DNA from 2 places in the Bacillus sp. z33 genome. Region 1 is predicted to be linked to the other one. Evidence: predicted binding sites of a transcription regulator. Region 1 holds the regulator's gene; the other holds the start of a gene.
The links. Region 1 encodes NrdR, which represses ribonucleotide reductase genes. Its sites were predicted from a motif close to AACACNATATATNGTGTT; they were not measured.

Region 1 (12,696 bases):
CTATGGATGACCATTTATTAATAAATGGGAAGAAAGTTCTTTTGCTTAATAATCGTAACCCAGAATTTCTGCCGTGGAAAAACCTTGGGATTGATATTGTAATAGAAGCCACCGGAAAATTTAACCATCGAGATAAAGCAGCTCTTCATTTAAATGCTGGTGCAAAACGTGTCGTTTTAACAGCTCCTGGCACTAATGAGGACATTACAATTGTGATGGGTGTGAATGAAGATGATTTAGATATTAACAAACATCTTGTGATTTCCAATGCATCCTGTACAACCAATTGCCTTGCTCCTGTTGCCAAAGTGTTGGACGAACAATTTGGAATTGACAATGGACTGATGACTACCATTCACTCATATACAAATGATCAAAACAATATTGATAATCCACATAAAGATTTACGCAGAGCCCGGGCATGTGCACAAAGTATCATTCCTACTACAACGGGTGCAGCCAAAGCCATGGCACTTGTTCTTCCACAGTTGAAAGGGAAACTGCATGGTATTTCATTAAGAATACCTACGCCAAACGTCTCTTTAGTTGATTTAGTAGTAGACCTTAAAAGAGAAGTTACCGTAAATGAAATCAATCAAGCATTTAAAACTGCTGCTGAAGGATCTATGGCTGGTATTATTGAGTACTGCAAAGAACCGCTTGTTTCTGTAGATTTTAATACCAATCCGCATTCTGCAATAGTAGATGCTCTTTCCACCATGGTTATTGGTGCAAATAAAGTGAAGGTGCTAGCCTGGTATGATAATGAATGGGGTTATTCATGCCGAGTTGTAGAATTAGTGAATCACGTGGCTCGTCTTCTACAGGAGAACGAGGTAAAAGTAAGTTAAATACTAAAAACATTTCCAGTTACGGTCTGAGCGTCCTTAGAAAATAAAGGGCGCCACAGGCTGTTTTTTATTCGGACAAATGGATACAATTAATAATAGCTGTGACATCTAGCGTAAGGTTATTTTTGTGGTAATTATTAACTAATATTGAAGAGTATGATTGCAAATGAAATATAAACCATATATACTAAATCTCGTAAACTTCACCACCCTGGCAGTACTACTTAAAGGGTTAGGACCTCTCAGGACTAACTTTCCCCCGTGGTAGTAATGGCCAGAAACGAAAGTAATTAAAATTCGTTTAAAAAATGCTAAAGGGGGAATTAGAACATGGAAACAATAGGTCGTCATGTCATTTCTGAATTATGGGGCTGCGATTTATCTAAATTGAATGATGTTAATCAAATTGAACAAATATTTGTAGATGCGGCTCTAAGATCTGGAGCTGAAGTTAGAGAAGTGACCTTTCATAAGTTTGCACCTCAGGGTGTGAGTGGAGTAGTCATTATATCTGAATCACATTTAACCATACATAGTTTTCCGGAACATGGTTATGCAAGTATCGATGTATATACATGTGGGGATTTAGATCCAAAGACAGCTGTCGATTATATTGCGGAGTCCTTAAAAGCGCAGACACGGGAACATATTGAAATTCCTCGCGGCATGGGTCCTGTTGCTGTCAGTCCTGTTCTAGCTAAAGCTTTATAATAAATGAGTATAAAAGAGATGTTTACTGCATCTCTTTTTTTTATGGGTGGTTAGCCATTTCCAGGATAAAAAATCGCATTTTATACAAACAGACTTGTCCTAATCGATATGTTTTAATAAGATAGAACTATAGAAAAGGACGGTGCAAATCTATATGATATGTCCAACTTGCCAACATAATGGGACAAGAGTGCTGGATTCCCGCCCTGCGGATGAAGGACGTTCGATACGAAGAAGAAGAGAATGTGAATCCTGTGGCTTTCGCTTTACAACATTTGAAAAAGTAGAAGAAATACCATTGATTGTTGTAAAAAAAGATGGAGCACGGGAAGAATATAGCAAAGAAAAAATACTGAGAGGCCTGATTCGGGCTTGTGAAAAACGACATGTTGCCCTGAAAGAATTGGAAGAGATCACGACAGATGTTGAAAAAGAAATAAGAAATCAAGGGCATTCTGAAATAAAAAGTGACTTAATAGGTGAAATGGTTATGGATAGGCTGGCTGAGTTGGATGAAGTTGCCTATGTACGTTTTGCTTCTGTATATCGTCAATTCAAAGATATAAATGTATTCATTGATGAGTTGAAAGAACTAATTAAAAAAGAGGATTAAGTAGAGCTGAAGACAGTTTCTTTAGCTCTTTTTTCAACTATAAAACCCCGAGGTTACGAAAGGTTTGTAGACAATGCAATTTTCATGGATGTATGTAAATCCTAACGACAGATATGTCGTATTATATAAGGAAAAGTTATCGGAAATGGATCACAAATCCATTCAGTATTTATATCAGCCGTTAGTGGGAGGATTGGCTGTTTCTTTGTATTTGACCTTATTAAATGAAGTCAATACAGGTAACATGTACTCCAAACAAACGACACATCGTTGGTTAATGGATGTACTGGGCTTGCCTTTGGATGAGATTTTTCAATTTCGTAAAAGGCTTGAAGGAATAGGATTATTAAAGACATATAAAAAAGTAACTCCTGAAGGGAATGTTTTTATATATGAAATCCTTTGTCCTTTAAGTCCGGAAAAGTTTTTTCATGATGATCTTCTGCCTATTTACTTAAAGCAAAAACTCGAATCCAGACATTATGAACGACTGCTCTCCATGTTTGCTGATAAACGCATTCCAACTGATTATGAGGAAATTACTCAATCATTCAATGACGTATTTGCATCAGAATTTCGCAATCCAAAAGAAATGATCAATCCGGAGACAGATGAAGAAACTCAATTCTTTTCAAAAGAACCACGGGGGTATAACCATAATTTAATTGAACAATTCGATTTCGAATTATTATTTGCCACCCTTAAAAACAGTTTTATATCGAGAAAAGCATTTACCCCAAATGTAATTGAAGCTATTGCGATGCTGTCATACCTATATAAAATTAGCGTAGTTGATATGAGCAAATTGATTTTGAGATGTCAAAATGAACATAGTGAAATAGACATAGAAGAGCTTAGAAACTGTGCAAGGGAATTTTTCCATATTAATCATGGTGAAGAAATGCCGACATTGATTGAACGGAAACAGCCTGAGTATGAGCGTACCATTGTAGAGCCAAAAACACCGGAGGAACATTTGTTGTATACCTTTGAAACAACATCTCCATTAGAGTTTTTAGTCAGCCTGTCACAAGGGGCAATGCCTTCAGACAATGATCTGGCATTAGTAGAAAAAGTTATGGTTAATCAAAAGCTTCCACCGGGTGTGGTCAATGTCCTTCTGCACTATGTCATGTTAAAATCAGATATGAAATTGCAGTCAAACTATGTGGAGACAATTGCTTCGCACTGGGCCAGGAAAAATATAACGACTGTGCGTGAAGCGTATGAAACTGCTTTGAGTGAACATAAGAAATATCAAACCTGGGCTCAGGATAAGAAAACGAAGGCGAATAAATCAACACGCCGTACAACGAATAATTCCAGGAAGGAAATCATTCCTGAATGGATGGACGAGACGAAGAAGAAAGAACCGGTTGCTCAGTCCAGTGAAATTGCTGAACGGGTCAGAAAATTAAAGGAAAAATTACAAAATGAAAATACAAAATAAAGCAGGAGGTGTACAGAGATGAAGAATATACAGGATGCTTTGAATCAACTCGGAAATCGTGAAGGTTTTCAAAAGAGATGGGATGAAATGAGAAATATTGTTTTAAAAGATCCCGATGTCCGGTTATTTATAAATGAACATAGCAGCGAGCTGACAAGCGACATGATTGAAAAGAGTATGAATAAGCTCTATGAGTTTACCATGCAAGCAAAGACATGTGAACACTGTCCCTCTGTATCTGAATGCAAAAATCTTATCCAGGGACATAACCCGCGCCTATTTATTCAGGGAAAACGAATTGATGTTACCTATGAACCCTGTCATAAAAAAATAATGCAGGATGAGAGGAATCGGTTACGTAAGCTGATTCATGCCAGCCATGTTCCAAAAGAAATTGTAGAAGCATCTTTTTCAAATTTAATCTGGGATGAGTATACGACAGAAGCACGTGTAGAAGCGGTTGAGAAAGCAAAGATTTTTGTTGACGCCTATAAAAATGGTGTTCGGCATAAAGGCCTTTACTTATATGGTGAATTTGGGGTGGGTAAAACCTATTTGCTTGGTGCCATTGCAAATGCACTCTCTGAAGCAGGCGTGTCATCTCATATCGTGTACTGGCCCGAATATTTAAGAGAATTAAAAGGTTCCTTCGCGGAAAACTCTTATAATCGCAAGGTGGATGCCCTAAAGGATGTTCCTGTTTTAATGATTGACGATATTGGAGCTGAAACAATGAGTGCTTGGTCTCGTGATGATGTTTTGGGTCCTATTCTTCAATATCGGATGCATGAAAACCTTCCAACCTTCTTTACTTCTAATTTCAATATAAAAGAATTAGAACACCATTTCACGTATTCACAGCGCGGGGAAGAAGAACGGGTTAAAGGGAAACGAATTATGGAGAGAATCCGTAACTTAACGGAGCCGATTGAATTGGACGGTAAAAACCGCAGAGATTAAAAGTATATGAATGACAAATAAAGTTGTATCCTAAGAATGTGAATGACCTCGATGTTTATCGGGGTCATTTTTTTGTTTTTTAAAGAGGGTTTATTGTATAAAGAAGAATTTAATACCATATTACAGTAATGTTGGTTGAATAGCCTCTTCGTTAACGGGACAGGTCAGCGGAAGAAGGAAGTCACTTCTTTAGTGTCGAATTTATTAAGTTATATAAACAAAAATGGGGATGGATTTATGAACAGAAAATATTTTTGGTTTTGGATTGTGTTGATTGCTATATTGGCATTTTTTACAGGGGAACTAGTTAATTTTATGATGCTTTTTTTAATTTTGCTTACCTTAATGGAAATAAGTGATGAGATTAAAAAGAGGAACGAACGTCCATAGTGTAAAAGTTATATCACCTGTTAGTTAGGATTGTTAGTGAGTAGCAGTTTTTTATGTAGCTAAGGTGCAGGTTGGCATAAACAATAGTTATACACTGCAGGTTTAAAAAAAGATTGCCTGTCCTATAGTTCGAACCAAGTGATTTGCTTTAGGTTAATATAAAGGTAGCGTTTTTCTTTCGTATTAGGTTTATTTCTATGTAATTATATCCACCCATCCATTCTAAAGGGATGCCATGCCCCATATATATAAAATTAGGAGTTCCGATAGTCTGGAGGGATAGGGTTGCTTACGATGTATTTTGATTCACAGGAAGAGCAGGCTAATTGGCTTGTTCGATGTAAGAACAACGATTTTTTTATCCGACAGGCAATTTATTCTGTCCATGAAGATGGCCAAAAAACTGTCTCCTTTCTTTGGGAACCGGATCAGGAGGAAATTTTTTGTCACGCACTCATTGAGGCTTTATATACATTTTTCTCTACCTATCATCTGGAATATAAAATTCGGGATGTGATTCGGGAACGATATTATTATAAGGATGAAGATGAAATTGGCCAAATTGCAGAAATGGCACTGCTCATATGGGATGGTGAGGCTGCCTATTGCGGAGATCATTATCTGCCGGATCAATTAAAAAACCGAGTAAAGCTATTGTTGCAGCAAGTAGTTGAACAGAAAATCGATTTTTCGTTTCAATCCCTATGGAATTTTCGTTTTAGGGATATACAGGCATCGCTTATTTCATTGGTTGGATTTGCAATTGACGAATACAAACTCGAGCAGGATTATCAGGAATTTATCTCTGTATTAAGGGGTGTGGTTGAAGAAAGGAGTCCGCAGGTTGAGGAAATTCATTTAGTGTATCACGAGGAGTTTCAATTTTATAATCGTTATTTTCAACGGATTTCAAAACAAGATATACTAAAAGCAATCGACCGAAAATTGATGGCGGAGAATCCGATGTTTATTGATTCGGGCACCATCGCACCACTGGTTTCTCTGGCCCCAAAACGAATTCATATCTATGCGGACGATGAAGATAATCGAATCATTGCAACGCTGAAACAGATTTTTGAAGAGAGAATCCAGTTATTTCGAATCAGTTATTTTCATGAGCAGGTTAAACAGGTAGAAGAACGAACTTAATTTTAAAAGAATGGAATCTATCTTGCAATTGTCATCATAAGCTTTTATAATAACCTACATACAAGTTTTATATTCGATAGGTTACGATAAGGACATGAGTGTTTTAAAAAGCTGTGAACAGAGAGGGGAGCCAGTGGCTGCAAGCTTCCTCATAGACTTGAAATGCTTACCGCCTTTGAACTTCAGCCAGGAAAACAAGAATGTGATTATTGGCTGACGGGAACTCCGTTAAAAGATACAAGTGCCGGAAGAGCTGAAAATAGCAGCGCCGGAATTTGGGTGGAACCGCGGGTTTATTTAGTATACAATAGCTCGTCCCTTAATTTATTAGGGACGGGCTTTTTATTATGTAGAAAAAAGAAAAAGGAGTGGCTCACATGGCTGAAATGATCAAAATTACATTTCCAGATGGTGCGGTAAAAGAATTTGAATCTGGAATTACAACTGAGCAAATTGCTTCTTCCATTAGTTCTGGATTAAAGAAAAAAGCAATTGCAGGAAAGGTAAATGGAGCTTTATATGATTTGCGCCGACCAATTACAGAGGATGCTTCAGTAGAGATTGTGACTCCGGATCAACCGGAAGCTCTAGAGGTATTGCGCCACAGTACAGCGCATTTATTGGCACAGGCTGTTAAGCGTCTTTACAAAGATGTAAAATTTGGCGTAGGTCCAGTCATTGAAGGCGGTTTCTATTATGATATGGATTTAGATAAATCCATTACACCGGAAGACCTTCCGCTGATTGAGAAAGAAATGAAGAAAATTATTAATGCTAACATTGATGTTGTTCGTAAAGAAGTCAGCCGAGCTGAAGCGAAGCGTTTATTTGAGGAAATTGGCGACGAGTACAAGCTGGAATTGATTGATGCTATTCCGGAAGATGAAACTGTTACCATTTATGAACAAGGTGAATTCTTTGACCTATGCCGTGGAGTCCATGTTCCTTCAACAGGTAAAATTAAAGAATTTAAGCTATTGAACATTGCAGGTGCATACTGGCGTGGAGACAGCGATAATAAAATGCTTCAACGTGTGTATGGAACAGCCTTCTTCAAAAAAGAAGATTTGGACGAGCATTTAAGACTTTTAGAGGAAGCGAAAGAACGGGATCACCGTAAGATTGGGAAAGAGCTTGATTTATTCATGAACTCTCAGTTGATTGGACAAGGCCTTCCGTTATGGCTGCCAAAAGGTGCAACGATTCGCCGTGTCATTGAACGCTATATTGTAGATAAAGAACAACAGCTTGGCTATGATCATGTCTATACACCGATTATGGGCAGCGTCGATCTATACAAAACATCCGGTCACTGGGATCACTATCAAGAAAATATGTTCCCGGTAATGGACATGGATAATGAACAGCTTGTTCTTCGTCCAATGAACTGCCCGCATCACATGATGATTTATAAAAATGATATTCATAGCTATCGTGAGCTTCCAATCCGTATTGCTGAATTGGGCATGATGCATAGATATGAAATGTCCGGTGCGCTTGCAGGCCTGCAAAGGGTACGTGGGATGACGCTGAACGATGCCCATGTGTTTGTACGCCCTGACCAAATTAAAGATGAATTCAAACGTGTCGTAACACTGATTCTGGAAGTGTATAAAGACTTCGAAATGGAAAATTACTCTTTCCGTCTTTCTTACCGTGATCCAGCTGATAAGGAAAAATATTTTGATGACGATGCGATGTGGGAAAGAGCTCAATCCATGCTAAAGGAAGCAATGGATGAGATGGGTCTTGACTATTACGAAGCGGAAGGCGAAGCAGCTTTCTACGGTCCTAAATTGGACGTTCAAGTTAAAACAGCGCTTGGAAAAGATGAAACTCTATCTACTGTACAGCTTGATTTCTTGCTTCCTGAGCGTTTTGATCTTACGTATGTTGGAGAAGACGGTAAACAGCATCGTCCGGTTGTTATTCACCGTGGTGTTGTTTCTACAATGGAACGTTTCGTTGCATTCTTGATTGAAGAATACAAAGGAGCATTCCCTACTTGGTTGGCACCAGTTCAGGTTCAAGTTATTCCTGTATCTCCGGATGTTCATCTTGACTATGCAAAAGAAATTGAGGCCGGGCTTAAACGCGCAGGGTTACGTGTAGAAGTAGATTTACGTGATGAGAAAATGGGTTATAAAATCCGTGAAGCACAAATGTTAAAAATCCCTTACATGCTTGTAGTGGGAGATCAGGAACAGGAAAACGGCAAAGTTAACGTACGTAAGTATGGGGAACAAAAATCAGAAACTATGCCATTTGAAGACTTCCTGACTACTATTAAGGGTGAATTGAAGTAATTTCTTTAAAGATAAAGGGGCCTCCTGGAATTTGGGTAGGTCCCTTTTTGATTAGAAAATTTGCCATATCTATTTACCACCCAGAGACCGCAATTATTTTTATATTTAAATGAAGAGACTGGAAAGTGCCCCTTTAGAACAAAATAAGCATTGCCAGATTCTTCATTTTATAATCTTTATACAAAAACCTCTTGCCACAAGGGACTTTATTTGATAGAATAACTTTTGTTGTCACTTCGAGTGAGCTTCTATTGACATTATACAGCGAAACATGCTAAAATGATTTTTAGTGAGCAAATTAAATACGACACATTAGTAAGCAGAAGCACCCGCTTCTCACCTGTATGACACTTTTTATGAGTTGTTAGCTGGTTCAGATGATATAATCAGACGGTATGTCTTTTTATGGGCGGGTGTGCATGCACCGGCCTTTTTTATATGTTAAAAAGCATGTGAAGTATTATTTGCTAGAAAATCTTGGAGGTGGCTTATTATTAGCAAACAAGACTTGATCTTAAATGAAGGCATTCGTGCCCGAGAAGTACGTCTAGTTGATCAAAATGGTGAGCAGCTTGGAATTAAATCCCGCGTTGAGGCATTAGAAATTGCTACACGCGCGAATTTGGATCTTGTGCTGGTTGCACCGAATGCAAAGCCTCCTGTCGCCCGTATTATGGACTATGGTAAGTTCCGTTTCGAGCAACAGAAGAAGGATAAAGAAGCTAGAAAAAACCAAAAAACAATTAGTTTAAAAGAAGTTCGTTTAAGCCCAACTATCGACGAGCATGACTTTAATACGAAGCTTCGCAATGCCATTAAGTTCCTTGAAAAAGGCGATAAGGTTAAAGCAAGCATTCGATTTAAAGGACGGGCTATTACCCATAAAGAAATCGGGCAGCGCGTGTTAGTTCGCTTTGCAGAGGAATGTAAAGAAGTGGCTACTGTGGAAACAGCGCCAAAAATGGACGGACGCAGCATGTTCTTGATTTTAGCACCGAAAAACGAAAAGTAATGTTTCGAGGAGGAAATTTCCCATGCCAAAAATGAAAACTCACAGAGGCGCTGCAAAGCGATTCAAAAAAACTGGTTCTGGTAAGCTTAAGCGCAGCCACGCTTACACAAGCCACTTATTCGCTAACAAATCTACTAAAGCAAAACGTAAACTACGTAAAAGTGGAATGGTTAGTTCCGGAGATTTCAAACGCATTCGTCATCTATTAGACAATATCAAGTAATTGAGAACGCTCAATTTTAGGAGGAATTAGATATGCCACGTGTTAAAGGCGGTACAGTGACGCGCAAACGTCGTAAAAAAGTATTAAAGCTAGCTAAAGGTTATTTCGGTTCAAAACATACATTATACAAAGTTGCTAATCAGCAAGTAATGAAATCCTTGCAATATGCATTCCGCGATCGTCGCCAAAAGAAACGCGACTTCCGTAAATTATGGATTACTCGTATCAATGCAGCAGCTCGCATCAACGGTCTTTCTTACAGCCGTTTAATGCACGGTTTGAAACTTGCTGGTATCGAAGTAAACCGTAAAATGCTTGCTGAGCTTGCAGTTAGCGATGCAGCAGCATTTGCTCAATTAGCAGAAACAGCTAAAAAAGAACTTAATAAATAATTATAGAGGCGCTTCTCAAACGATTGAGAGCGCCTTTTTATATGGAGAGTGAGGACAATATGAAAGCGATACTGATCGGTTATTTTATCATAATCAATTTGGCCTTACTACTTATGATGAAAATAGATAAAACTAGAGCTAAAAGTAATCAATATCGTATAAGTGAGAAAACTTTATGGATTTTAGCACTTGCTGGAGGAGCAATTGGCGGAACTCTAGGTATGCAACTATTCCGGCATAAAACAAAACATATGGCTTTTACAGTAGGATTCCCCTTACTGGCGATATTGGACGTCATCATTGCGGGTATTCTTTTATCCATACAGTCATAATTAATGCCATGAACATATATTAATAAGTAAACCAAGACTTAAACATCATTGTAAGGCAGAATGGGGTGTAAATATGGACTACGACTATACCATGTTGCTCGCTTTTATTGAGGCAGGCGGTTTTTGGTCACCTCTTATCTTTGTACTCTTCCATATAGTAAGGCAATATATTTTTATTCCGGTAGCTGTGGTTTGCATGGCAGGCGGGATAATGTTTGGTGCAGTTTTTGGCACACTTTTATCGTTAATGGGACTATGGCTATCATCGATTATTTTTTATTTCATGATTATTAAAATGCCGAAATTGCAGCGTAAGCTTGAAAGGCTGGATGAACGTACGCTGAAATTCGGAGGCAGGATAAATGTAAAGCAGGCAAGTGTTTTAAGACTAATCCCATTTATCCATTTCCATCTCCTGAACTTTTATTTGATCGGTAACAGTAAATGCTTTACTGATTACGCAAAAGCAGTTTTCTGGTCAAATATCCCATTGGCATTCTTTTATACGGTATTTGGCCATTCTATTGCCAAATTCTCTCCAACGATGATATTGATTATCCTTTCAGCATTAGTTCTCCTCCTCTTTTTTCTTAGGGAAAAGAAAGTTATTATCAAATGGAGCGAGTTTTTTAGTCATACTTGAGGCAGTCTGTTAAGCTTATCAGCGGAGATAAGTTTGGCAGGCTTTTCTAATAGGAACTTGGTTATCGTTACGGAAGTTTATAGCTGGCCCAAGTCAGGAATAAAGAATAGGAATGTATGAGGGTTGGAGTAAGATATTCCTGTTCCGATCATAATAGATGCTAATGGGATTGTAAGTATTCTGCCTGAATCTTTAGAGCTTATGTATAATGAGGAGATAAGCAGATAAAATCATAAAGAATGATATACATATTTAAGGAGGCTACACCCTTTATGAAACATCTTGATGATACGCTCACTATACTGAAGGAGTTAACTGACGTTAATGGCATTGCAGGTAATGAAGAGGAACCAAGAAAAGTTATGAAAAGGCTAATCGAACCATATGCCGATAAGATTACTACGGACGGAATCGGCAGTTTGGTTGCAGAGAAAACAGGTAGCTCAAATGGACCGCGTATTATGATAGCCGGGCACCTGGATGAAGTAGGATTCATGGTCACAAGGATTGACGATAAAGGCTTTCTCTTTTTTCAAACGATTGGAGGCTGGTGGTCACAAGTTATGCTTTCTCAGCGTGTAACAATCACTACATCCAAGGGTGAACAAATTACAGGCTTGATTGGTTCCTCACCGCCGCATATCCTCACACCTGAAGCACGTAAGAAACCAGCAGACATCAAAAATATGTTTATTGATATAGGTGCTGCGAGCCGGGATGAAGTGCTGGAATGGGGAATTCGACCGGGGGATATGGTGACTCCATATTGTGAATTTACAGTCATGAGAAATGAAAAAATGCTGATGGCCAAAGCATGGGATAACCGGATCGGATGTGCGGTTGCGATAGAGGCATTAAAACGCCTAAAAGGAGAGACCCATCCGAATACCGTTTTTGGAGTAGGGACTGTTCAGGAGGAGGTTGGACTGCGCGGCGCTAAAACAGCAGCTAATTATGTGCAACCGGATATTGCGATCGCTGTAGATGTGGGTGTAGCAATTGATACCCCTGGATTATCTGAAAAAGACGGTTTAACAAAAGCAGGCGATGGTCCTGGCTTGGTTTTATATGATGCAAGTCTAGTAACTCATAAAGGGTTGAGGGAGTTTATTATAAATGTGGCAGAAGAATTGAATATACCGTATCAATTTGATCATATACCTGGCGGGGGAACAGATGCAGGTTCGTTTCATGTAAGCGGCAGTGGGGTTCCTTCCATTGCAATTACGATTCCGACCCGTTATATCCATTCTAATGCTGGGATATTAAACCGTGATGATTATGAAAATACAGTGACTCTTATTGTCGAATTGATTAAACACCTGAATCGGGAAATGGTGGATCAGATTACGTTTGATTGATCGAAGAAATTAAGAACGATGGTGACTAATTGCGAGATCGTGTAAAAGGAATTGTACATAGGGTCTTATTAATGAATAAAATGTTATAGCTTAAATAAAAGGCACAATACTAAAATGACTTGCACTCCAAAAGTTAGATTTTGACTCAGGGGTCACCTCAAAACGTATTGTGCCTTTTAGTATAATATTTGGAAATTTTATTAATAGATATGTAAAGTATCTGTTCGTAAATGACATCTTTGACCCTTTTATTTATAATTTGTAAACGTGAGTTAAGGTTTTTGAGTGCTGAACATACTTAAA
Region 2 (12,696 bases), 300 kb from region 1:
TTTTTGTGTCTGTGACAGCATCATAAGTAGGAAGGATTAACTCGTCAAACTCCTTAATCTTTGCAAAAAAATGGTCCCTTAACCATTTTGCATCCCATTGTAAATAGTAATATTCATACCACTCTTCATGACCTGTGTTATAACGTTCTTCTTTTTCTGCAATAAAATCATCTATATGAAAAAGACAAAATGAAACACTCGTTTTTTGTAAGTACTGTTCAACTTGTTTCATAAAAGTAGTTTTCCCAGAACGACTTAACCCGTCAATCCCAAGAATATATATTTGACCCTGTTTTAGTTCAGGTATTTGGTTAAATAGACTCTGTAAAAGATCTCTTACCATAATTTCACATCCTGTGAATCATTCTTTAGATTTTCCAATTCATTAAGTTATATAGGTATTCTTTAAGAGATGATTAAACTCCTTTTATCCTCCAATTTAAAATGGAGATTGATACGAAGGCTTGCCTTTGTCAGAGATGCATAAATTCTTGGGATAATTCAAAGTTATAAAGCGGTGAGGGAATTATATTGACTGAGTTAAGGAAGCGTGGATTCAATATGGAAGCAAATCGATTAGAGTGCAGTAATAAAAATGATTCACCTTCATATGTTTTATTAAGCAGTACTCATACAGTTACCTTTCATAAATTTGACTAAACACGATTGGAGTCATCAGAAAAGTTTTCTACTTGGCCAATAGGGTATGGTAATATGTAGCGTCTGTTTGTGGCAGACTATAAAAATTATTATTTCTACGGTGTTAGAGGGAGAAAAATGGATTTACTTTTATCAATATTATTACTTTTAGTCATGCTTTTAATATCCAATATTATTAGTCACTATATTCCTTCCATCCCCACCGCTTTAACTCAGATATCTATGGGGATTTTATTTGCCTTATTTGTAAAGGATTTATCATTTGAATTAAAAACAGAATGGTTTTTACTTTTATTCATAGCCCCTCTTTTGTACAATGATGGCCGCCGATTTCCAAGAGAGGATTTATGGAAAATGCGCTGGCCTATATTAGCAAATGCATTTATCCTTGTATTTTTAACGACTATCATTGGCGGTTATTTTATTCACTGGTTAATTCCCAGTATTCCATTGGCAGCTGCATTTGCTTTGGCAGCTATCCTTTCTCCAACGGATCCAGTAGCTGTTAATGGAATTGCAGAGAGAATTTATTTACCAACCATTATTTTACGCCTCGTTCGGGGAGAATCTTTAATTAATGATGCGTCTGGATTAATTGCTTTTAATTATGCGGTAGCTGCGGTTGTAACAGGCTATTTTTCACTCAGGGAGGCAACAGCAGATTTTATTTATGTGGTCATTGTTGGCGCTATTGCTGGGATTATACTTGGATTATTAGCCATCCTTATTCGGTACGCGCTAAGAAGACAAGGAATCCAGGATGTCACATTTTATTCTTTGCTTCAGTTTGTAACACCATTTATTGTTTATATAGTTTCAGAAGAAGTCCTGCACGCTTCAGGTGTGATTGCAGTAGTAGCTGCAGGTATTATTCATTCCAGTTTAAGTGAGAGGACAGGGATGAAAAGTGCTGAGGAACAGGTAGTTACCGAAAATATGTGGTCCATTATCTTATTTGTACTTAATGGTGTGGTTTTCTTATTATTGGGTTTAAGTTTACCATCCTCCATGAGGGCAACGGTAGAAAATCCTTTAATCAGCAATTGGCTAGTCCTTGGTTATGTACTGGCAATAGGATTGTTCATCATGGTCATCAGAATTGTATGGTCATATTGCTTTTTAAGTATAGGTTATTACATAACTAAGCGAAAAGATCAAGCTAAGCCCAGTTGGAAAGTAGCTCTTCTAACTGGTTTAACCGGCGTACGCGGTGCCATTACGATGGCAGGGGTTTTGTCTATGCCATACTTTGTAGCATCGGGAGACTTATTTCCTGAGCGTTCTTTGATGGTATTTATAGCAGGAGGGGTTATCTTATTTACCCTGTTGGCAGCAACTTTTGTACTGCCGCTGATTAGTAAAAAATCAATTGAGCCAGAAAATGATGAGGAAAAAGAATTTTTAGATGCACAAATGAAATTGAAAATATTGCGGACTGCGATAAAGCGTATTGAAGAAGAAATGGAGCCGGAGAATCAATCGGCTGGGTATGAATTAATTGGTGAATATAAAAAAATGATTGAACAAATTCGGTATGAAAATAAAGACCTCGAATTTATTAAAGAATCGCAAAAACAGAGGATTGAAGCTCGTTTGGTTGGTTTAAGAGCTGAGAGACGATACATTCAAGAGGCTGCGCTAGATGGACCTGGCAGTGTAGAGATCGTAAAAAGACTAGAAAAATCTTTGGATATAAGAGAAAATTTGCTCACTGAGAATTTACTGTCTAAAATAACAACTCTATTTGGCCAATTATTCAGGAAGTATAAACAATATAAGCGCAGATTATCGAAGGATAGCGAAAAGGCTACTATACTGTTAAATGATATGCGTGATATACAAATTGAGGCAACGAAAGCGGCGATTCAGAAACTGGAAATATATGCGGAGGAAACAAATAATCCTCATGTTTCATCTATCATTTATGAGTACCACAGAATAATTGAAAAATTAAAGCAACCGGTTGTTGCTCGGTTTAATAATGTAATGAGGGATCAACAAAAAGAGGAACTGCGTTTTAAAGCAATCGAAGCAGAAAGAGCTGACATCCAGCGTATGTATGAAGAGGGACAAATTAATCGGGAGCTGGCTCAGGATTTACGCCGTTTTGTAAATTATGTAGAGAGTGTTATGCTTCAGGAAATCGAGGAATAAGCTTGCAGGTGTCCTACCTGTGAGCTTTTTTGTTTACCTGTGTAGGCATAAGGGAAAATAATATTGTATATATTTCACATAAAATACAACTTCAGGTAAATTGTTCGCTCTCTGGGAATGATATGATTTAAGAGAGTGAAACGGAGGAGATAAGCAGTATGAAAGTATTTATGATTGGCGGCACAGGTTTATTGGGAGCAGAAGGAGCAAGGGAGTTAATTGAACGAGGGCATGAAGTGACAACTTTGTCATTACCTCCTATTCCCGCAGGAAGTAATCTGCCTGAAAAAATGGATATAACATTAGGGAATTATTTAACGTTAACGGACGAAGAAATTCGTGACCATTTAATAGGTTGTGAAGGATTTGTATTTGCAGCAGGAGTGGACGAACGAGTAGAGGCTCCATCCCCAATCTATTCTTTTTTTGAAAAATATAATATTACGCCATTAGAACGACTGTTGAGAATAGCAAAGGAATGTGGTGTTAAACATTCTGTTATATTAGGATCCTATTTCGCTTATTTTAATAGGGAATTGCCTGATTATGAACTAACAAAGCATCATCCATATATTAGAAGCCGTGTAGATCAGGCCAATATGGCTCTCTCCTTCGCCGATGATAATATGAGTGTGGCAGTATTGGAAGTACCTTATGTCTTTGGAAGCCAGCAGGGACGTAAACCGGTTTGGGTATTCCTCGTTGAACAAATCCGAAACATGAAAGAAGTAACCATATATCCTGAAGGCGGAACAACTATGGTAACAGCAAAGCAAATCGGGGAGTGTATAGCAGGTGCCCTATTAAATAGGAAGACCGGTAATTACCCGGTTGGCTATTATAATATGGAATGGAAAGAAATGCTGACTATCTTTCATAAATACATGGGGGATCCGGACAAAAAAATCATGACAATTACTGCCTCCGATTATATTGAAGCGATGCAGAAGAAAGCAGAAAATCAAAAGAGTGCTGGAATAGAGCTGGGTTTGGATACGGCTGAATTTGCTAAAATCTTTACTAAGGATCTCTTCATTGATAAAAAGACAATTGTTGATCATTTTGATGTACAGCCGGATGATATTGACAAAGCCATCGGTGAGTCGGTTCAATTGAGTCTGGATATCCTGGAAGGAAAAACACATGCAGTTGATATGAAGGCGGAATAGAGTGAGCTTTTGCTACTTTAGAGAAAAAAGAGACAGGTGAATAGAGGGGGGGCGATATTAATTTTCTCCCTCTTTTTTTGTAATTATATTAATTAATCATTGTTCTAGGTGTTTATAGTAATTTTTTTATATACCAAGAATCCATTGCACTATGATCGGAGCCATCTAGCGGTTTTTCAAGCTGCCGGAAACCTAATTTGGTGTAAAGGAGATTAGCAGTCTTAAGTTTCTTTACTGTTTCTAAGTAACAGTATGTATAATTTTCCTTAGCGAATATAAGTGCTTTTTCCATCAGTTTTTTTGAGAGACCCAAACCTTGAGCTTCGGGTTTAATATAGAGTTTTTGCAACTCGCAAATATCCGAATTTAGCCCAAAGGGTGCAATACCGACACCGCCTACTACCTCATCTTGTTCATTTACCACTACCCAATACTTTGCATTGGATTGTTGCTTGTAAAATTGGGCTAGATTTCCCAGTTGGGGATCAAAATAGGCTGTTCCTGGGATATTTAATTCAAAGGATTCCAATGAGCGCTTGATTATTTGTTCCATTGTTCTATTGTCTGTTTCTTTAATTTCACGAATTTGCATATTGAATCCCCCAATTTCCAATCATATATGTATTAGGTTCAAATCATTACCGCTAAAATGATCCTATTATAAACATTCTACTAATCAAATACTTATACTCTGATTCTAGTAAATTCTTATGACAGTTGTAAATTAAAAAAATCTCTGACTAAATAAAACGGGATAGAAATAACGACGCTCTAGTAAAAGCCATGAGAAAACAACTCATGGCTTCGGTTCATGGACTTAATGCTGTTTATTTGGAAGCTTCTTGCTTGGACGTCCATAACCTTGCTTAGCTTGATTCTTTTTTGCTTTTTGTTGTTTTTCATGCAGATGTTCTACATATTCATGGGTTGTTTCTTCTTTCATATATATCCTCCTCTTTTATAGTTCTATCGTTATTTTCTCAACCTTAATGGAATTCATGCATGCCAAAATAGATTATACTAGTGGAAATGGAAATAAGGTTATGGAGGAATATAAATTGGCTGATAAAGTAGGTTTAGTAATCGGAGCAACTGGATTAGTAGGGAAGGAGCTAGTTACTACGCTTTTAAATTCTCCTGAATATACAAAGGTGATCGTGTGGGTAAGGACAAGTATGGGAATCCAACATTCAAAGCTAACGGAGAGTTTTCCAGACTTTGAACAGTTAGATCATGAGCCTATACCAGACGGAGTTGATTGTATCTTTTGTTGCTTGGGAACAACCATAAAGAAAGCGAAGACAAAAGAGGCATTTAGGAAAGTTGATTATATATACCCGTTAAAGCTTGCGGAGAATGCGAAACAGCATCAGGTTCGTCAATTCCTGATTGTTTCTGCCATGGGAGCAGATGATTCATCCCATATACTTTACAGCAAAACAAAAGGACAATTGGAGACTGCACTAAAACAGCTTCACTTAAACAGTCTAACCATTTTTAGGCCATCCCTTTTATTGGGAAAAAGACAGGAATTTAGGCTGGGGGAGGAAATGGCGGCCTTCGCAAGCAAAGCATTTCCGCTTTTATTTAAAGGGCCTCTCAAGAAATATAAGCCTATAAAAGGAAAAACAGTAGCAGAAGCAATGTATATGTACGCGATTCAGGAAAAAGAAGGGATAACTATCGTTGATTCCCATGAAATGGAAGATATTGTAAAGGGCTCCCATAAGTTTTAAAATGGCTAAAAACTCACTTTCCTTACAGATTTTGATTAGGTGAGGTATAATAGAATAACTATTAGTAAACAGAGGTTACAAAATGAAAAATAATGAAGAACTTATCAATCAACTGGGATTGCAAGATAAAATCACATTAGAGGACATACCAAACATTGATTTATATATGGATCAAGTGATTCAATTATTTGAGAGTAAATTCAAAATGTCTAAGCGAAATGATGATGAGAAAGTTTTAACGAAAACGATGATAAATAATTATGCTAAGGGTAAAGTGTTTTTCCCTATTAAAAATAAAAAATATTCCAAGCGGCATTTAATAGTAATCAGCTTAATTTATCAATTGAAAGGGACTTTGTCTATAAGTGACATCAAAACGGTTCTTGGACCTCTGAACACTAAGATTGTAGAAGAAGACTTACAGCTTGATGAGTTGTATTCCAGCTTTCTGCGATTGACTGATCACAATGCTTATAAATTTAAAGAAGACATACTGAAGAGTATTGCTGAGGCAAAAGAAGAAGGTGTCCATTTAGGCGGCAATCTGGTTGAGTCCGACGCTGATGTTGAGTATTTTGAAAAATTTCTAATGATTGCTTCGCTTTCTCATATGAGCCAGCTGTACAAAAAGGCAGCAGAGAATTTGGTGGATGAATTTATTGAAGGTAATAAAAAGAAGTCATAAATACCCCGAGTAATAAAGAGCCAATGCACACCTGCATTGGCTCTTAGGTTTTATTTGGTTTTAATTTTACCCTTCCATTGTTTAAAGCCGCCATCGAGTTGATAAAGTTCACGGTAGCCCTTTTTATACAGCATCTGAGCAGCTCGTGTGCTTCTCATGCCACTTTGGCAATACAAATAGACCGGCTTGTCTTTACGAAGTTCCTTCATTCGCATTTTCAATTGTGTAGAAGGTATATTGCGGGCTCCCAGAATGTGTCCGCCTTCAAATTCTTTTTGCTCACGAACATCTATTAACTGTGCTTTTCGATAGCCAGCTTTAAATTCCTCTTGGGACAATGTCGTAACCATTTTTTTACTGGAGAACCAACTGTATACAGAATATCCGATGATTAATACAGCCAGAACAATTAAAACGATTAATGATGTTGGCAAAAAAATCCCCACTTTCTCTTTCAATTCACTTTTCTATTATACAGTTCGTATATTTTTCTGGCAAAATTTTTTTCTGGTAAAAGATAACGGAAAAGTAAATGATCATTTTATTTTGTATCATGGAAGACATCTGAAACGCTCTTGGGCTGAGAGCAGGTCAGGGGTAGTGGAATGACGTTACATTGTCATGCTTCCTTTAGCTAGGGAGAGATTGTCCATTTACAAAGGGGACTTAAATATTTTAATGTCCTCTTTGGATAAAAAAATCTTAATGTCGAAAATATAAAAACGCTGTTATATGAGGCGTAATTAACCTTTATAATATGCAAGCTGAGATTTTGTTTAATTATGTTCAAAAATAGGTAAAAAGAAGATTTTATCGTATGTTTTCTTTGATTTTTATAAGATCTTATTGATTGACATTTTAAAAATAAAATGCTCAAACACCATATGTGGTATGTTTTATAAAATTAGAAACACTATATGTTGAATTAAAATGTTGCCTATGATAACGTAGAGATATTCATTCAAGAACTTAACAAGAACGTAATAAGAACGCTAGAAATACTAGATTAAATTATTGGTTGAAGGAGAGATCGAATTGTCAATAGTTACAAATCGCAAGTTGTCTATAAATGTCGAAAGATTAAATAAAGATATAGCCCAATTTCCACAAGTTTTTCCAATTACTCCAGACATGAATAAGACGTATAAGGGTGTTTCAAGGCTTGTGATGATAGATCGTTATTCCTTCAAAGACACTGAAAAGATTACACTTACTGATGGAGATTTTGTTGTACTAACGATTAAAGAAGACCCTAAATTTCCTGCACGTGGACTTGGATACATCCAACATATTGATTGGGAAGCGAAGAAAGCTCACGTTCTGATCGAAGAAGAATTTCGCTCCTCTTTAGATAAGCATGATGAAATTAAAACCGGCTTAATTTGTAAATCTCTGGACGTAATAGAGAAGCCGCTTGAAATTTATTATGAGCAAATTGCTAAACGTAATGCACGCGGGTTGGCGCAAGTTGAGAAAACAGAAGAAAAACGCAAGGAATGGTTTGACAAATTCTATAATGAACTGGTTCAAACAAATTTCATTCCGGCAGGCCGGGTTCTTTATGGTGCTGGCTCTGAAACAGAAGTAACCTACTTTAACTGCTATGTTATGCCATTTATTAATGATAGCCGAGAAGGGATTTCTGAGCATCGTAAACAAGTGATGGAAATCATGAGTCGCGGAGGCGGTGTTGGAACAAATGGATCTACTCTGCGTCCTAGAAATACGCTGGCACGCGGTGTAAATGGCAAATCCTCCGGTGCAGTTTCGTGGCTGGATGATATCGCGAAATTAACTCACTTGGTAGAACAAGGCGGATCCCGTCGTGGAGCTCAAATGATTATGCTGTCTGATTGGCATCCGGACATCGTTGAATTTATTATTTCGAAAATGCAAAATCCAAAAATTTTGCGTTTCTTAATGCAGGTCAGCGAGGATGAAGAAATCCGTAAGCATGCATCTGATAAATTGAAGTTTACACCATTAACGAAGCAAGAAGAAGCCATGTACCAAGGCATTTTAAATTATAAAACCATCCAGGGATACGGTGGTTTCAATGAGGCAATAATCAAGGAAGCAGAAGAAAAACTTGCAGCTGGCGGAATAGACAACGTTCATAATCCCGACTTTTTAACAGGTGCGAATATTTCAGTGTGTTTAACAAAAGAATTTATGGAAGCCGTTGAAAATGATACGGAATATGAACTTCGTTTCCCGGATGTTGAATCTTATAATAAAGAAGCAATGAAAGACTATAACGAAAAATGGGCAGATTGCGGCGATGTGCGCGAATGGGAAAGACTCGGGTATGCTGTTCGTGTATATCGTAAAATTAAAGCGCGTGAGTTATGGAATTTAATCAATATATGTGCGACTTATTCTGCTGAGCCGGGCATTTTCTTTATCGATAATGCAAATGATATGACAAATGCCAAAGCATACGGACAAAAAGTGGTTGCAACCAACCCATGTGGAGAACAGCCGTTAGCACCATATTCTGTATGTAACTTAGCTGCTGTTAATCTGGCTGAAATGACAGATAAAAATCGCAAACAAGTGGATATGGAGAAACTGAAACAAACGGTTAAAGTCGGCGTGCGCATGCAGGATAATGTAATTAATGCGACTCCATACTTCCTTGAAGACAATAAAAAGCAGGCATTGGGAGAAAGACGTGTAGGTCTTGGCGTAATGGGTCTTCATGATATGCTTATTTATTGTGAAAAAGAATATGGATCTGAAGAAGGAAATAAGCTGGTAGATTCTGTATTTGAAGCAATAGCGACAGCTGCATATGAGGAATCCATTGAGATTGCGAAAGAAAAGGGCAGCTTCCCATTCTTAATTGGCAGCTCTGAAGAAGAAACAAAAGAATTACGCACTCGATTTATTCATACTGGTTATATGAAGAAAATGCCTGAACATATTCGTGATGGTATTATGAAATATGGTATCCGCAACTCACACTTATTAACCGTTGCTCCTACTGGAAGTACCGGTACAATGGTTGGCGTTTCTACAGGACTGGAGCCATACTTCTCATTCACTTATTTCAGAAGCGGACGTCTTGGTAAATTTATCGAAGTGAAAGCAGATATCGTAGAAGAATATCTACATCGCAATCCTGATGCAGACAGCGAGAATCTACCGTCATGGTTTATTTCTGCGATGGATTTAACACCTGAGAAACATGCTGATGTACAATGCATCATCCAACGCTGGATTGATAGTTCTATCAGTAAGACAGTAAATGCTCCTAAAGGATATACTGTTGAGCAGGTAGAAAGAGTCTATGAACGTCTCTATAAAGGTGGAGCCAAAGGCGGTACGGTATATGTCGATGGAAGCCGTGATACGCAAGTGTTAACATTGAAAGGTGCTGAATCTGATACGGATCATTCAGCACAGCCACATCATACGAAGCAGCATGTTGTACTTGTTGATACAATCGATGCCCTGGAATCAACAAGCGTAACAATTGGAAGTGAAGTAGGAAATACATGTCCGGTTTGCCGTCAAGGGAAAGTGGAGGAGCTCGGTGGATGCAACACTTGTACAAGCTGTGGAGCTCAGCTTAAATGCGGTTTATAATATAACTTTATAGAAAATTATAGGAAAAAGGATGGCAATGATTGACGCCATCCTTTTTTGTGTTTCTGTACATACTATCTTTAAAGTAGGTGAAAAAAATGAAACCATTTATTCCTCAATTAGTTTATTTTGAACCAAAAGCCCTGGAGTATCCTTTGGGAAAGGCACTATATGAAAAATTTCAGAGCCTGCCTGTTGAGATTAGGCAAACGACTTCCCATAATCAGATTCGAGATCTACCGGGTGATAATGAGTTGCAAAAATATCGAGTCGCCAAATCTACTATGGTGGTTGGAATACGAAAAACATTAAAGTTTGATACGTCAAAGCCATCTGCTGAGTATGCAATTCCCCTTGCTACAGGATGTATGGGGCACTGTCATTACTGTTATTTACAAACGACTCTCGGCAGTAAGCCTTATATTAGAGTCTATGTGAATCTTGAAGAAATATTTGACCAGGCGAGTAAATATATGGAACAAAGAGCGCCTGAAATCACCCGGTTTGAAGCAGCATGTACATCGGATATTGTAGGGATTGACCATCTCACACATTCCTTAAAAGAAACAATTAATTTCATTGGCAGTACAGAATACGGAAGACTACGTTTTGTGACGAAATTTCATCATGTCGACCATTTACTTGATGCTAGGCATAATGGAAAAACAAGTTTTCGGTTTTCCATCAACTCGCGTTATGTGATAAAGAATTTTGAACCTGGAACTTCCTCGTTTGATGAGCGTCTGGAGGCTGCGCGAAAAGTCGCAGCTGCCGGGTACCAGCTGGGGTTTATTGTGGCTCCGATTTATATGCATGAAGGCTGGGAAGATGGATATTACGAATTATTTGAACGATTAAAGCATTCATTGGGTGCAGAGTTGTCAATGATGAATATCAGTTTTGAACTCATCCAACATCGCTTTACGAAACCGGCAAAAAAAGTCATACAGGCTAGATATCCTAAGACTAAGCTTGAAATGGATGAAACAAAGCGGAAATATAAGTGGGGGAAATATGGCATAGGAAAGTATGTATATCCTGATGATGAAGCAAATGCTTTAAAAACCCACATCCAAAATTCAATCCATGAATTTTTCCCAAATGCAGAAATTCAGTACTTTACCTGATGTGTTCTAAAATCCTCTCCCTCTGCTTAGTAATGTGTAAAGACGATAAATCCAGAGGGAGGGGTTTATTTGTTTATAGATGGAGTGTTTTCTGGGGGAGGTATTAAGGGGTTTGCGCTAATAGGTGCAGTGATGGAATTGGAAGAACGGGGATACAAGTTTAAAAGGATGGCGGGAACAAGCGCAGGAGCCATCATTGCAGGATTTATTGCCGCAGGGTATTCTGGACGGGAAGTATACGAACTTATGCAAACAGTTAAATTAACGAAGTTGTTGGAATCAAAGAAAAGAATCCGATTTCCGCTTGCCAGATGGCTTAAATTATATTGGAGTATGGGGATCTATAAAGGAGATGCACTCGAATTGTGGATTGAGGAAGTGTTAGCGAAAAAGAACATCAGGACATTCGCAGATCTTCCAGATAAGCAATTGAGAATAATTGCCTCCGACCTTACAAATGCAAGCTTGATGGTCTTGCCGGATGATTTGATTAAATACAATATAGACCCCCTACAGTTTTCAGTGGCAAGAGCAATCCGTATGAGCTGCTCTGTTCCTTTTTTCTTTCAACCGATTATATTACGTACGGTTGGACAGAAAAAAATTGTAGTAGATGGAGGCGTTTTAAGTAATTTTCCGATGTGGTTGTTCGATCGGGAAAATGTCATTCCGGAAAGGCCTGTATTAGGATTAAGGATTGTTCCTGAAAACCAGCAAACATTAGTTCAGGAACGCAAGATTGATAATGCGATTGAACTTTTTACATCCTTATTTGAAACGATGAGAAATGCGCATGATTCCAGATATATATCAAGAAAATTTGTCAGTAATATTTTGTTTATTCCAGTAAAGGAGACTGGATTTTTAGAATTTTCCATGTCGGATGAACGCAGAATCAGATTAATCGAACAAGGGAGTGAAGCAGCAATTCAGTTCTTAAAGGGCTGGGTTTATCGAATTAAATGATATTAATAAAATTATTTACAGCACATGCGAAATGGCAGGGTGCTTTTTTTTTTGCTTTGTTCTTCGCTTCCCGCGGGCAGGTGGTCCGGGAGCCTCCTCGGCATTTACGCCTGTGAGTCTGCCATGGTCTCATTTTTCTAAGCAAGGAGTCTCAGACAATCACAATTATCAACCAGCTTATAGATCAACAATTAACAAAGCCTTTTCTTAAAAGTGTGATAGGTAAACAATATAGTAATGCATTGATAGTTTATAAGATTACCCCTCTCATTTGTTAAACTTTACCATTTTTTAGGGAGAAATAGGGCGGTTTGTTTAGTAGGACGTTTTTCGCATTTTTAATAATAGTATAATTTTTCACAATAATGATATTGATAATCATTATCAACTAATATATGATAATAATCAACTAATAGTTGAAAGGAAGTTGCATGAATGAATAGGATTTCATTTTTACTGGCATCAGTAATCATCCTGCTTGCTGGATGTTCTAGTGGTAACATTTCATCAAATGAAAATGCAGATTCAAAGGCGGAAGATAATAATAAAGTCGTAAAGATTGCGTGGGGAGATAGCGGGTTTCCTTCTCCGTTTACGTTTACTTCAAA

Region 2: the regulator NrdR is predicted to act here: its motif matches at 7,314-7,331, upstream of AC4G3L_RS04630 (vitamin B12-dependent ribonucleotide reductase).

Annotation. Positions count from the first base shown of each region.
Region 1 is NZ_JBZFQN010000001.1:1,290,707-1,303,402, reverse strand. Features, by position in the region: gene AC4G3L_RS06150 (glyceraldehyde-3-phosphate dehydrogenase) at 1-851, shown strand, start outside; gene speD (adenosylmethionine decarboxylase) at 1,182-1,562, shown strand; gene nrdR (transcriptional regulator NrdR) at 1,717-2,175, shown strand; gene AC4G3L_RS06135 (replication initiation and membrane attachment family protein) at 2,249-3,625, shown strand; gene dnaI (primosomal protein DnaI) at 3,644-4,585, shown strand; gene AC4G3L_RS06125 (hypothetical protein) at 4,823-4,975, shown strand; gene AC4G3L_RS06120 (putative sporulation protein YtxC) at 5,270-6,124, shown strand; gene thrS (threonine--tRNA ligase) at 6,502-8,430, shown strand; ribosomal protein L20 leader region at 8,742-8,873, shown strand; gene infC (translation initiation factor IF-3) at 8,921-9,442, shown strand; gene rpmI (50S ribosomal protein L35) at 9,465-9,665, shown strand; gene rplT (50S ribosomal protein L20) at 9,698-10,057, shown strand; gene AC4G3L_RS06095 (DUF1294 domain-containing protein) at 10,117-10,389, shown strand; gene AC4G3L_RS06090 (TVP38/TMEM64 family protein) at 10,463-11,032, shown strand; gene AC4G3L_RS06085 (M42 family metallopeptidase) at 11,305-12,393, shown strand.
Region 2 is NZ_JBZFQN010000001.1:986,166-998,861, reverse strand. Features, by position in the region: gene AC4G3L_RS04670 (kinase) at 1-343, opposite strand, end outside; gene AC4G3L_RS04665 (Na+/H+ antiporter) at 778-2,814, shown strand; gene AC4G3L_RS04660 (NAD-dependent epimerase/dehydratase family protein) at 2,973-3,983, shown strand; gene AC4G3L_RS04655 (GNAT family N-acetyltransferase) at 4,096-4,575, opposite strand; gene AC4G3L_RS04650 (DUF4023 domain-containing protein) at 4,801-4,926, opposite strand; gene AC4G3L_RS04645 (NAD(P)H-binding protein) at 5,042-5,719, shown strand; gene AC4G3L_RS04640 (DUF1836 domain-containing protein) at 5,802-6,404, shown strand; gene AC4G3L_RS04635 (rhodanese-like domain-containing protein) at 6,455-6,838, opposite strand; gene AC4G3L_RS04630 (vitamin B12-dependent ribonucleotide reductase) at 7,440-9,995, shown strand; gene splB (spore photoproduct lyase) at 10,094-11,122, shown strand; gene AC4G3L_RS04620 (patatin-like phospholipase family protein) at 11,192-12,088, shown strand; gene AC4G3L_RS04615 (ABC transporter substrate-binding protein) at 12,524-12,696, shown strand, end outside.